DNA from 2 places in the Halanaerobium sp. genome. Region 2 is predicted to be linked to the other one. Evidence: riboswitches for the same ligand, from Rfam matches in the RefSeq annotation. Region 2 holds a riboswitch; the other holds the start of a gene.
What was found. A riboswitch is a leader RNA that binds a small molecule or an ion and turns the genes downstream of it on or off. The one in region 2 is predicted to bind cyclic di-GMP.
Positions count from the first base shown of each region.

Region 1 (5,518 bases), on a different contig from region 2:
TAATACTTTCTTCCTCATAACCCGAACTGGAAAGCAGATCTTCAATATATGACTGCAGTTCTTCAATTTCAGCTTCTGTTGCCCGCTCTGCTGCCAGCTTTACACAGTCAATCTCCAGCACTCTTCTCAACTCCAGGAGTTCTTCGGCCACATTATCATTTAAAAGTAATATGAGCGAAAGAGGATTAAATATATCTTCATCAAAAGAATCCCTGATAAATGTTCCCTCTCCCGGCCTACTTTCAATCAGACCAATCATCTCCAAAGCGCTGAAAGCCTCCCTAATTGAAGCTCTACTCACACCCAGATCTTTTTTTAGCTGTCTTTCTGAAGGTAACTTGTCACCCTTTTTAAGTTCACCTTCATAAATCAATTCTCTTATCTGCTCAATAATCTGTTCATAAACCTTATTATTTTTAATTTGTTTAAATTCCATTATCCTGCCTCCAAAAAATTAAAATTCAAATCTATCACCCACTGAAGCCAGCTTGACTCGCTCACCAAAAGCTTCTTTAAATTTCATGGCTACCTCCCGCCCGGTACAGTGCACCGGAGCCAGAAGTTCAAAATCAATTTCCTTAAAATAGTCGATCAAATCTGTTATACTTTCTCTGCTGGCTCGCTTGAGGTGCATTCCACCTAAAATGGCAGCAATTTTTCTATTTCCAATTTCAGCTTTGATTTCATTAATTATATTTTTTACTCCCTTATGACTGCAGCCCAGCAGAATTACAATCCCACTTTCTGTTTCAATATATAAAGAAGTATCATCATTAAAGGGATCAGTAATTTCCTTGCCATCTTTTTCAACCACATATCGGGGATTGAGATAAGTCTCCTGTCGAGCCGGAATTTCTCCTGTATTATAAATACCTGCTGCTGCAGCGATTGCAGTTTCAGCTGCCTCAAAATTTTTAATTTCAGATTCTGCAAGCTCTGTTCCAATAAACTCGAGCTCAGATCCTACCTTTTTATATTTAGGCAGAAAAACTTCGCTGTGAGCAAAAACCCTGACCTGAGGATTAATTTTCAGCAGTTTCTTTAAACCACCTGTATGGTCATCATGACCGTGACTTAAAAAAACTGTATCAATTTTTCCCAAATCTATTCCCATTTTTTTGGTATTTAAAAACAGGACCTCTCCCTGACCAGTATCAAAGAGATACTCTTTCCCGTTATATTTAAAATAAAATGAAAGGCCGTGTTCAGCCAGCAGTTTTCTCTTTTCAACTGTATTTTCTGCTAAAATAGTAATTTCCAGGTTTTTAGCCAACTTAATTCACCTCGATTTAAATCATTATTATTTACTTATTATAAGTATACATTGCTTAAACGGCTTTTTCAATTAAATCTATTTGAACCGGGTACAAGTGATTTGAATCACTTGTACCCGGTTCAAAAGAGCTGATCAGGCCGGAAGAAAAAGTTGATTTTTATCTGCCGTTAAGTGAACTGCCCGAGGGGACTGTGGAAGGAAGCATTTTAGAACTTAGGTTGGAGTTAAAAGAAAACGAAAAAAAGGCAGCCAAAAAAAGAGTTGGCAGCCTTTTAGATAAGTTAAAAAATAAAAAGAGCTGATATTTTTTCCAGCTCTTTTTGCCTTTTATTTAAATTTAATATAAAACAGGGTTAATACTGTGTCTTAAATCAAGTTCTAAATTATTAACTGCAGCTCTAGCGGCAGGGTCAAGAATAAATTTCAAATCAAAAGTTAGCTTCTCTACTCCCCTATCTCCACTAAATTTAGCTGTAGTAGAATTTAGATTCTGCCAGTCAGAATTATTCTGCCCGGCCTTTCTGATTAAAACCTGTGCATTTAAATTTCTGTTATTCAAACGGAGATTCCAGTCAGTATTACTTAAAATTTCAATTTTTAGACCAGCCTCTACAATAATTTCTCTGCTGCCGTTGTAATTAGTCATTAGAAAAGTATAGTCAACATCTGCCTTCTCAAGCACCTCTACTCTTTGAAAAATAGGGATTCTGGCTTCTGCTGAGATACTTCTTTCAATTAATGTTTTTGGCTTCCCGGCAGCCTCAACTAAATCAGCAGTACCGAAAAAATTCAAAAATAGGATTAACAAAAGCAAAGTAAAACCACTGATCTTTTTAAAATTAAATTCCATCATTTCCTCCTTTTAGCAGCCGGCTATCTCTCCAAGAGACCCTCAGCTTTGTGTCCTTACCTCACGATAAGTTTACCTTTGTTAAAAAGAGCTCTTAACCCTTTATAGCATCTTTAAGTATATCAGGATTAGTAAATTTATGTCAAGTTATAATTTTCGGCAGTTATTTAAATTATTTTTGAATAATCACTGCCTGATTATTGCTGCTGAACTAACTCCGAAAATCAATAACAGTGCAATTAAATAAACGAAACTTTTTCTCATTATCTTACCCCTCAGTTAAATTTTTAATTCTTATTAAGCCTAAATTTAGACTCCGAATTATTTTAATTATAACAGAAGATTATTAAATTATAAATATTTTTTCAGCTTAATTTATTCGAGATTTCCAACAAAAAATGGCAGTAAGGCTTAACCCCACCACCATTTTTAAAGTATATTTAAATCAAACTATTGGATTTTATTTATAATAATCTATTTACGGTCTCATGGAATCAAAGAGCAGATCTGAGAATTCAGTATTCTGCATCATACCATTAAATTTTTCAGCTCCTTCGCCATAGGCAAAGACTGGTACTGAATTAAGTGTGTGGCCACCTGTTGAAGAATTGGCTCTAATTTCTGTATTGACAACTCCTGCCTGATACTCATTAGCTATAATTGAACCAATTTCGTATCCTACAAGATAAGAATACTTGATATTGCCTTCTTCATCCAGGATTAACTCATTAAATCTGGCAACTTCTGCGTCAGTTAGAGAAATATCAGCGTATTCTTCAAAAACAGACTTAACACTCTCTACAGTATATCCTTTACCATTTTCTTTTTCTGTCATCTGGCCCGCCATATACTCTGGAGAAACACCAATATTCATTAATGCTTCTTTTTCTATTGGCTCGGTTGCTGAAAAACCAAGAGTTTCATGGTCGGCAGTCACAATTACCAGGGTGTCTCCGTTTTTCTTAGCAAAATCCATTGCAACTTTAACACTTGCATCAAAATCAAGAGTTTCTGCAACTACACCAGGTACATCTGCTGCGTGTGCTGCATGGTCAATTCTTGCTCCCTCTGCCATTAAGAAGAATCCATCTTCGTCTTCAGAAAGAACTTCAATTGCCTTTTTAGTCATTGCTTCCATTGTAGGCTCATTAGATCCAAGATCATCCCGGTCATTAATATAGTTCATATAAGATTCATTAAACAGACCAAGAAGTTTTCCATTTAAATGTACAACTTTTTCTAACTGTGTTTTATCAGATACATACTGATAACCCTTTTCTTTTGCCTTAGCAATTAAATCTTCCCCGGCTTCTTCTTCCATAAAGTCTTCACGGCCACCACCGAGCATTACATCTACATTATTAGCAATAGCCTGCCTGGCAATTTCGCCGCCCATGCCTCTATCTTTTACTGAAGCAATAAAGGCAGCTGGAGTTGCATCTGTAACCATATTTGTACTGATTACACCAGTAGCTTTTTTTCTAACCTGAGCAAAATCTAACACAGAATCAAGTTCAGCACCATTTTTATTCATTGCAATTGCACCATTGTAAACCTTATGGCCGGTTGCCATTGCAGTTCCTGCTGCCGCTGAATCCGTAACTCCTTCAGTAGAGCTTGTCATCATGATTCCTGTTTCAGGTAGTTTCATTAATTCTAGCTCGTGGTCTTTATCACCGGCAAGATAGCGAGTCATATCAATCTGGCCCATTCCCAGACCGTCACCAATTAACAGGATCACATTCTTAACTTCTGCCTGAGCTGCCGCTGTAAAGATAAGAGCAAAAACCATAAAGAGTGAAACAACCAACATTAATCTTTTTGACTTTTTAAGCATAAACTTAAAACCCTCCTAGTATTTTGTGATTTGTCAGACGACTGATGTCTGTCTATTAATATATATTCAATACCAGAAGTAGAGTTCCTGCTTTATTTTCAGATTTTTTTATTAATTCTGATTAATGAGTGTTTTGATCAGCAATTAATAGTTGTGAAAAATATTTCGATTTAATATTCTGAAAGCATTGACAGATTTTTAGTTCAGTGGTATAATGATATTGAGTTATGTGATATATATAACATAATTAGTTATTATTATCACTAATATTAATATTTTAAAATTACTTAGGGGGTAACAAAAAATGAAAAAAAGTTTAGTTGTTTCTTTGATCTTAGTTTTTGTTCTAACATTCTCAGGTCTGGCCTTTGCAACAACTCACACTCTTGATGTTGTTGGTGGCGGAGATAAGCAGGAAATTTCAACCGGTAGAACTGTAGAGGATTATGTAAATGCTTTAGTTGAATTAGCTGATGCTGATGAAGCTGGAGATATTTTCTATCCAGAAAGAAATGAAGTAAAGTATCCTTTTGTTCCCCTGCATAAAGATGGAGAACTTATTGGGTATGGTAGCTGGGTCAATACCATTATCTACTCTCACCCGGAAGATTTTATTGCAGTAATCGGTATGGCAAACAATTCTAAAACTGAAGAAAGTATGGCCGTAATTAAAAAATGGAAGCCTCTTGATGCCAATGATCACCACCCAGAAATGAGACAAGAAGAGTTTTTAAGCAGATATTACGGTCTAAGTCTGAAAGCATCTTTTGATCCAGAAGTCGATATAATTGCTGGTTCCACAATTTCCAGTCATACTTTTTACTTTGAAATGAAAAATATGCTGCTGGTTTTTGAACAATATGGACCGGAAGCTGAATAAAGGTATTAATTAACTCAACTGACCCACTTCCTCAGGAAGTGGGTTTTATTTATGAAAAACAGGCAGCCTGACTTAAACAGGGTGCCTGTTAATTAATAAATTCTATTCAGAGAACAAGTATTTAAGAACTAATTCCATAAGTTTCATCATCAAGGGTAATCATATATACTCTCTTTTGGTGATCAATATTATCAATTGCTGCCACATCTTCTGCCTGAAGTTCCCAGTCAAACAACTCTAAGTTTTCCTTGATATGACCCTCAGACTTAGATTTTGGCAGAGGCACAATACCCTTCTGCAGTTCCCACTTAAGCACAATCTGCGCCGGAGACTTATCATATTTATCTGCCAGCTCTACAATAGTCTGGTCACTTAAAACTTCAGTTCTAGCTAGAGGTGCTGAGGCTTCAAGCACTACATCATTTTGATCACAGACTTCAAGCAGCTCTTTTTGATACAACCAGGGGTGGAATTCTACCTGATTAACTGTAATTGGCACCTGAGTAATCTTTAAGGCAACCTTTAACTGATAAACTGAAAAGTTGCTGACACCGATATTTTTAACCAGGCCCTGATCAACTAAGTACTTCATTGCCTGCAGAGTTTCTCTTAAAGAAATTGCAGGATTTGGCCAGTGGATTAAATAAAGATCAAGATAGTCGGTCCCTAATTTTT
Region 1 covers NZ_QBLR01000062.1:474-5,991, forward strand. Annotated here, with positions in the region: gene CI949_RS08370 (FadR/GntR family transcriptional regulator) at 1-436, opposite strand, end outside; gene CI949_RS08375 (MBL fold metallo-hydrolase) at 455-1,273, opposite strand; gene CI949_RS08380 (DUF3006 family protein) at 1,408-1,578, shown strand; gene CI949_RS08385 (hypothetical protein) at 1,614-2,126, opposite strand; cyclic di-GMP riboswitch class I at 2,138-2,213, opposite strand; gene CI949_RS08390 (alkaline phosphatase) at 2,605-3,963, opposite strand; gene CI949_RS08395 (hypothetical protein) at 4,268-4,843, shown strand; gene CI949_RS08400 (aldo/keto reductase) at 4,965-5,518, opposite strand, start outside.
Region 1: linked by a shared signal. The riboswitch ahead of CI949_RS08385 (hypothetical protein) and the one ahead of CI949_RS04080 (diguanylate cyclase domain-containing protein) in region 2 are both predicted to bind cyclic di-GMP.

Region 2 (5,518 bases):
GTTTTGGGGGACTTTTTAAACCAGATTTAAGCAAATACAAAAATCCAGTTTTAGTCTCCGGTACAGATGGAGTGGGGACTAAACTCAAGCTGGCCTTTAAACTTGATCTGCACAGTACAATAGGTATTGATTTAGTTGCCATGTCGGTTAATGATATTTTAGCCCAGGGAGCTCAGCCTTTATTTTTCCTCGACTATCTGGCAACAGGAAAGCTGGAGCCGGAAAAAACAGCGGAGATTGTAAAAGGTATTGCAGCCGGCTGTAAAGAGGCAGGTGCGGCCCTGATTGGCGGAGAAACTGCAGAAATGTCAGGTTTTTATCAGCCGGGCGAATATGATCTGGCTGGTTTTGCAGTTGGTATAGTTGATCAGGAAGAAATTATTACTGGTAAAGAAATTGAAACCGGAGATTTAGTTATTGGGCTTAAATCAGATGGTCTGCACAGTAATGGTTTTACCCTGGCCCGAGCAGCACTTTTTGAAAAGGCTGGTTTCGACTATACTGCTGAAGTTGAAGGCTTAGAAAAGAATTTAGGCGAAGAACTGCTCCGTCCGACTAAGATATATGTAAAAACTGTTCTGGCTCTGCTTGAAAAATTCAAAATTAAAGGAATTGCCCATATTACTGGTGGAGGTTTAATCGAAAACTTACCGCGAATTCTGCCGGCAGGATTAAAAGCTGAAATTCAAAAAGACAGCTGGCAGCCCCAGCAAATCTTTGAGCTGATTCAGGAAGCAGGCGAGATTGCAGAAAGAGAAATGTATAGAACCTTTAATATGGGAATAGGGATGACTTTAGTTATTAATAAAGAAGATAAAGAAAAAATACTTGGAGAACTTGAGGAAATGGGAGAAGAAGCCTGCTTAATTGGAGAAATAAAAGCAGGAGCAGAAGACCCCTCTCTCGAAATAAAGTAAAGAAGGTGCAGAAATGCTAAAAATAGCTGTTTTTGCCTCGGGTAGAGGCTCAAATTTTCAATCAATTATTGACAACATAAAAAGTGGAGATATCCCAGCAGAAATTAAACTTTTAATCAGTGATCGTCAGGATGCTGGCGCTTTAAAAAGAGCGGAACATGAAGAGATAGAGCATCTTTTTATTGATCCGGATCATTTTGAAACAAAAGCTGATTATGAAGAAGAGCTGATTGGGCTTTTAGAAAATGCCGGGGTAGAGCTTGTTGTTCTGGCCGGATATATGAGGATTTTATCACCACTTTTTGTTAAACATTTTCAAAATCAGATAATCAATATTCATCCTTCACTTTTACCTGCATTTAAAGGTCTTGACGCTCAAAAACAGGCGGTTGATTATGGGGTTAAATACAGCGGCTGTACTGTACATTTTGTGGATCAGGGAATGGACACCGGTCCGATTATTAAGCAGGCAGTGGTAGAAGTTGAAGCTGATGACAGCGCTGATGATCTGGCAGCAAGAATTCTAAAAGAAGAACATAAAATTTATCCTGAGGCAGTTAAATTAATTGCAGTGGGAAGAATCAAAATTGAAGGACGAAAAGTTAAAATTCTAAAGGAGGAAAAATAACTTTGTCTAAAATTAAGAGAGCATTACTTAGTGTTTCCGATAAGGAAGGTATTGTAGATTTTGCTAAAGGTTTAAAAGAATTTGGAGTAGAGATAATTTCAACCGGTGGTACCGGCCGCCTTTTAAAAGAAAAAGGGATTGAAGTTACAGATATTGATCAGGTGACAAATTTTCCAGAAATGATGGATGGACGGGTAAAGACTCTGCATCCAGCTGTTCACGGCGGTATTTTGGCAGTTAGAGAAAATGAAGAGCATTTAAAGGAAATTGCAGCTCAGGATATTGAGCCTATAGATTTAGTTGTCTGTAATCTCTATCCTTTTGCAGAAACAATTGCCAGAGAAGATGTAAGTTTAGAAGAAGCAATTGAAAATATTGATATTGGTGGACCAACAATGATCCGCTCAGCTGCTAAAAATAACGAAGATGTAGCAGTGGTAGTTGACCCGGCTGATTATGACGAGCTTTTAGCTGAGATGAAAGTCGGTAATGGCGGCTTAACCAAAACTCAAAAGCTTAAATTAGCCTATAAGGCTTTCCATCATACAGCGGAATATGATCAGAGAATACAGAAGTATCTTGGAGAAGTTGTAATGACGGAAGAGGAAAAGAAAGAACTGCCTGAAACATTACTTGACCGCTATGATAAAAGGGAAGATCTCCGCTATGGCGAAAACCCACATCAGAAGGCAGCCTTCTACTTAGAAGAAGAGCAGAATGAGCCCTCCATTTCTACGGCTGAGCAGCTGCACGGAAAGGGAATGTCCTACAACAATATCAATGATACAGATGGAGCTTTAGAGCTGATCAAGGAATTTGAAGCTAAGCCGGCAGCCGCAGTAATCAAACATGCCAACCCCTGTGGTATAGCAGAAGCAGATAATTTAAAAGATGCTTTTGTTAATGCCCATGCAGGTGATCCTCTATCTGCCTTTGGTTCAATTGTCGCTGCCAACAGGAAAATTGATGCAGCAACAGCCAGGGAAATTGCCGATCAGGATAAATTTATCGAAGTTGTAATCGCTCCTGATTATGAAGCTGAGGCTTTAGAAATTTTAAAAGAGCGCTCTGATAAGATGCGGATTTTAAAAACTGGAGAGCTTTCTATTAACCGTGAGAAGCCGGGCTACAGCATGAAAAAAGTAACCGGTGGCCTTTTAGTTCAGGACAGAGATTTAGCGCAGACTACTGCTGAAGATTTAGAGGTAGTAACTGAAAAAGCTCCAACCAAGGAGCAGATTGAAGACCTTCTATTTTCCTGGAAGGTAGTAAAACATGTTAAGTCAAATGCAATTGTAATGGCCAAAGATGAAATGGTAGTTGGTGTTGGTGCCGGTCAGATGAGCAGAGTTGATTCGATAATTATTGCCGGCCGCAAAGCTGATGGCCGTCAGGAAGGTGGAGTTGTGGCTTCAGATGCTTTCTTCCCCTTCCCGGATGCTGTAGAAAAGGCAGCTGAGCTGGGAATCAAAGCAATTATTCAGCCAGGCGGCTCAATTCGTGATGAGCAGGTAATTGAAGCCTGTAATGAATTAGGAATTGCTATGGTCTTTACCGGTAAGAGGCACTTTAGACATTAATGTTATTATAATTTAGAAAGCAGTTTTATCTTAATAAGGTGATTTAAATAAATTAATTTAAAGCAAAAAATCCAGTTTAACTGGATTATTATAACTTTCCCTAATCAATTCTCCATTCTTTAGCAGAGGTCTCTACTCAGCCGCTGCTAGCAGGATGGAGAAATTTATTTTTAAATAAAGGAATTTTCCTGCTAATAACGAATACTATTAATAATGGTATTTAAAAAATTTAAAATTTAATTTTAAGGGCAAAACAGGCGAAAGTCTGTGACGCAAAAATCTGAATCTAAGGATTAAATCTATGATTGTCAGATCTACCTCAGGATAAAATAGCCAGTGTTTTTAGCTGGCTATTTTTGCTATTATATTATTGTATATTAAATTAATTTGTTTACTTATATTTAATTTTAGATCAAAAAAATTAGGAAGCGGTAATTGATAATCCGGATTTTTAATAGGAGCTGATAACTTTGAAAGATATATTTGTAGTTGAGGATTCCAAATTTGATAGGGCAAAAATTAAAGAAATTTTAACTAGTTTAGAATACAGTGCAGAATATTTTTCTGAGGCAGAAGAAGTTTTAAGACAGATAGAAAATATAAATAAAAATAAGTTACCACAATTAATGATTGTTGATATAGTGCTGGCTGGGAAGCTGAGTGGTTATCAACTGGCTGAAAAAATAAAAAGAAAATATGATGTTCCCATTATTTTTTTGACCGCTGATTCTAAGAAAAAAGAGTTAAATCAGCAGCTTTTGAATGGAGAACTTTTTTTGAACAGACCGATTGATTATCATGAATTAAAAAATAATATCAAGATAATTATGGGAAAAAGGAAAGTAGATTATATTATCGAGGAAAAAGTTAATAAAGAAATTGTCAAAAACCTGGATCAACAAATTTGGTATTTCAAAGATCCTTATACATATAAGATGGTTAATCATAGTTATGCTTTGTTTTTAGGAAAAAAAGAAGAAAAGTTTAGGGATCAATATATTTATGATATTTTAAAGCCTAAAGAGGCTGAGGAAGTAATTGCAGAAAATATAGAGATATTTTTAGATAAAAAAGATATTAAAAATGAAAAATGGTATAAAAACTCTAATGGTGAAAATAGACTGCTTGCTATTAAGAAAAGTCCAATTTTTAATGCACAGGGTGCTGTAGAAAATATTTTTTGTCAGGCAGAAGATATAACTGAGCAGAATATTTTGGAAAATGAACTGAGACGTAATCGGGATAATCTGCAGCGAATAATTGAAGCGGTGCCGGATATGATATTTTTAATAAACAAAAATGGGGATGTTTTAGACCTCTGGACAGGAGATGAATCAAAATTACTTTATCCGAAAAAAGAGGCGCTTGGTAAAAATATTAAGGAATTTTTAACTGAAGCAGCTTACGCTACCTATCAGGATAAGATTAATACGCTTTTTAACCAGAAAAATTCTGTTGCTTTTGAATACAGTCTTTTGATAGATAATACCAGGAAATATTATGAAGCAAAAATGTTAAATCTTGAAACTGAAGGACAAAAGCAAAATATTATTGTCAGTGTGAGAGATATTTCTGAAAGAAAAAAGAGCAGTTTAAAACTTGAAAAGTTATCGCGAGAATTTGAGACTATTTTCAATAATGTAGAGAATGCAATATTTTTAATTAATGTTGAAAATGAAGAATTGAAATTTCAACGGCTAAATACTTTTCATGAAAATGCTACTGGATTGAAGACCGAGGATATAAAAGGGAAAACTCCAGTTGAAGCTTTTGGAAAAGATTTTGGTGAAGAGCTGGAAACAAATTACAGACAGTGTCTGATTGAAAAAAAGACTATAAGTTATGAAGAAGAACTTGATTTACCTGCAGGGAAAAGAATCTGGCTGACAAAGCTGACTCCTGTGATAAATGATAAAGGAGAAGCAGAAAAAATTGTCGGAACTTCTCTTGATATTACAGAAAATAAAATTAAAGAAAATGAGATTCAGTATTTATCTTTTCACGATGAGATGACCGGCCTTTATAATAGAAGGTATTTTGAAAATGAGATGCAGAGATTGGACTCCAGCCGCGAACTGCCAATTACAATTATGATCGCAGACTTAGATAATTTGAAATATGTCAATGATAACTTTGGTCACCAGGCAGGAGATGATTATATTATTACAGCTGCTCAAATGATAACCGACTCGACCAGAGATGAAGATATTGTAGCCAGAATCGGAGGAGACGAATTTGCTTTGATTTTACCAGATACTGCTAGTAGTGAAGCCCAAAAGATTTACCAGAGAATCAAATCAAAGCAGAGTAAATATTTTAATGGAAATAATGTAATCAATATATTTTCGATTTCAATTGGTTATTCAGTTAAAGATACAAATGAATTATCTTTA
Region 2 covers NZ_QBLR01000020.1:23,890-29,407, forward strand. Annotated here, with positions in the region: gene purM (phosphoribosylformylglycinamidine cyclo-ligase) at 1-917, shown strand, start outside; gene purN (phosphoribosylglycinamide formyltransferase) at 931-1,545, shown strand; gene purH (bifunctional phosphoribosylaminoimidazolecarboxamide formyltransferase/IMP cyclohydrolase) at 1,548-3,125, shown strand; cyclic di-GMP riboswitch class I at 3,363-3,447, shown strand; gene CI949_RS04080 (diguanylate cyclase domain-containing protein) at 3,596-5,518, shown strand, end outside.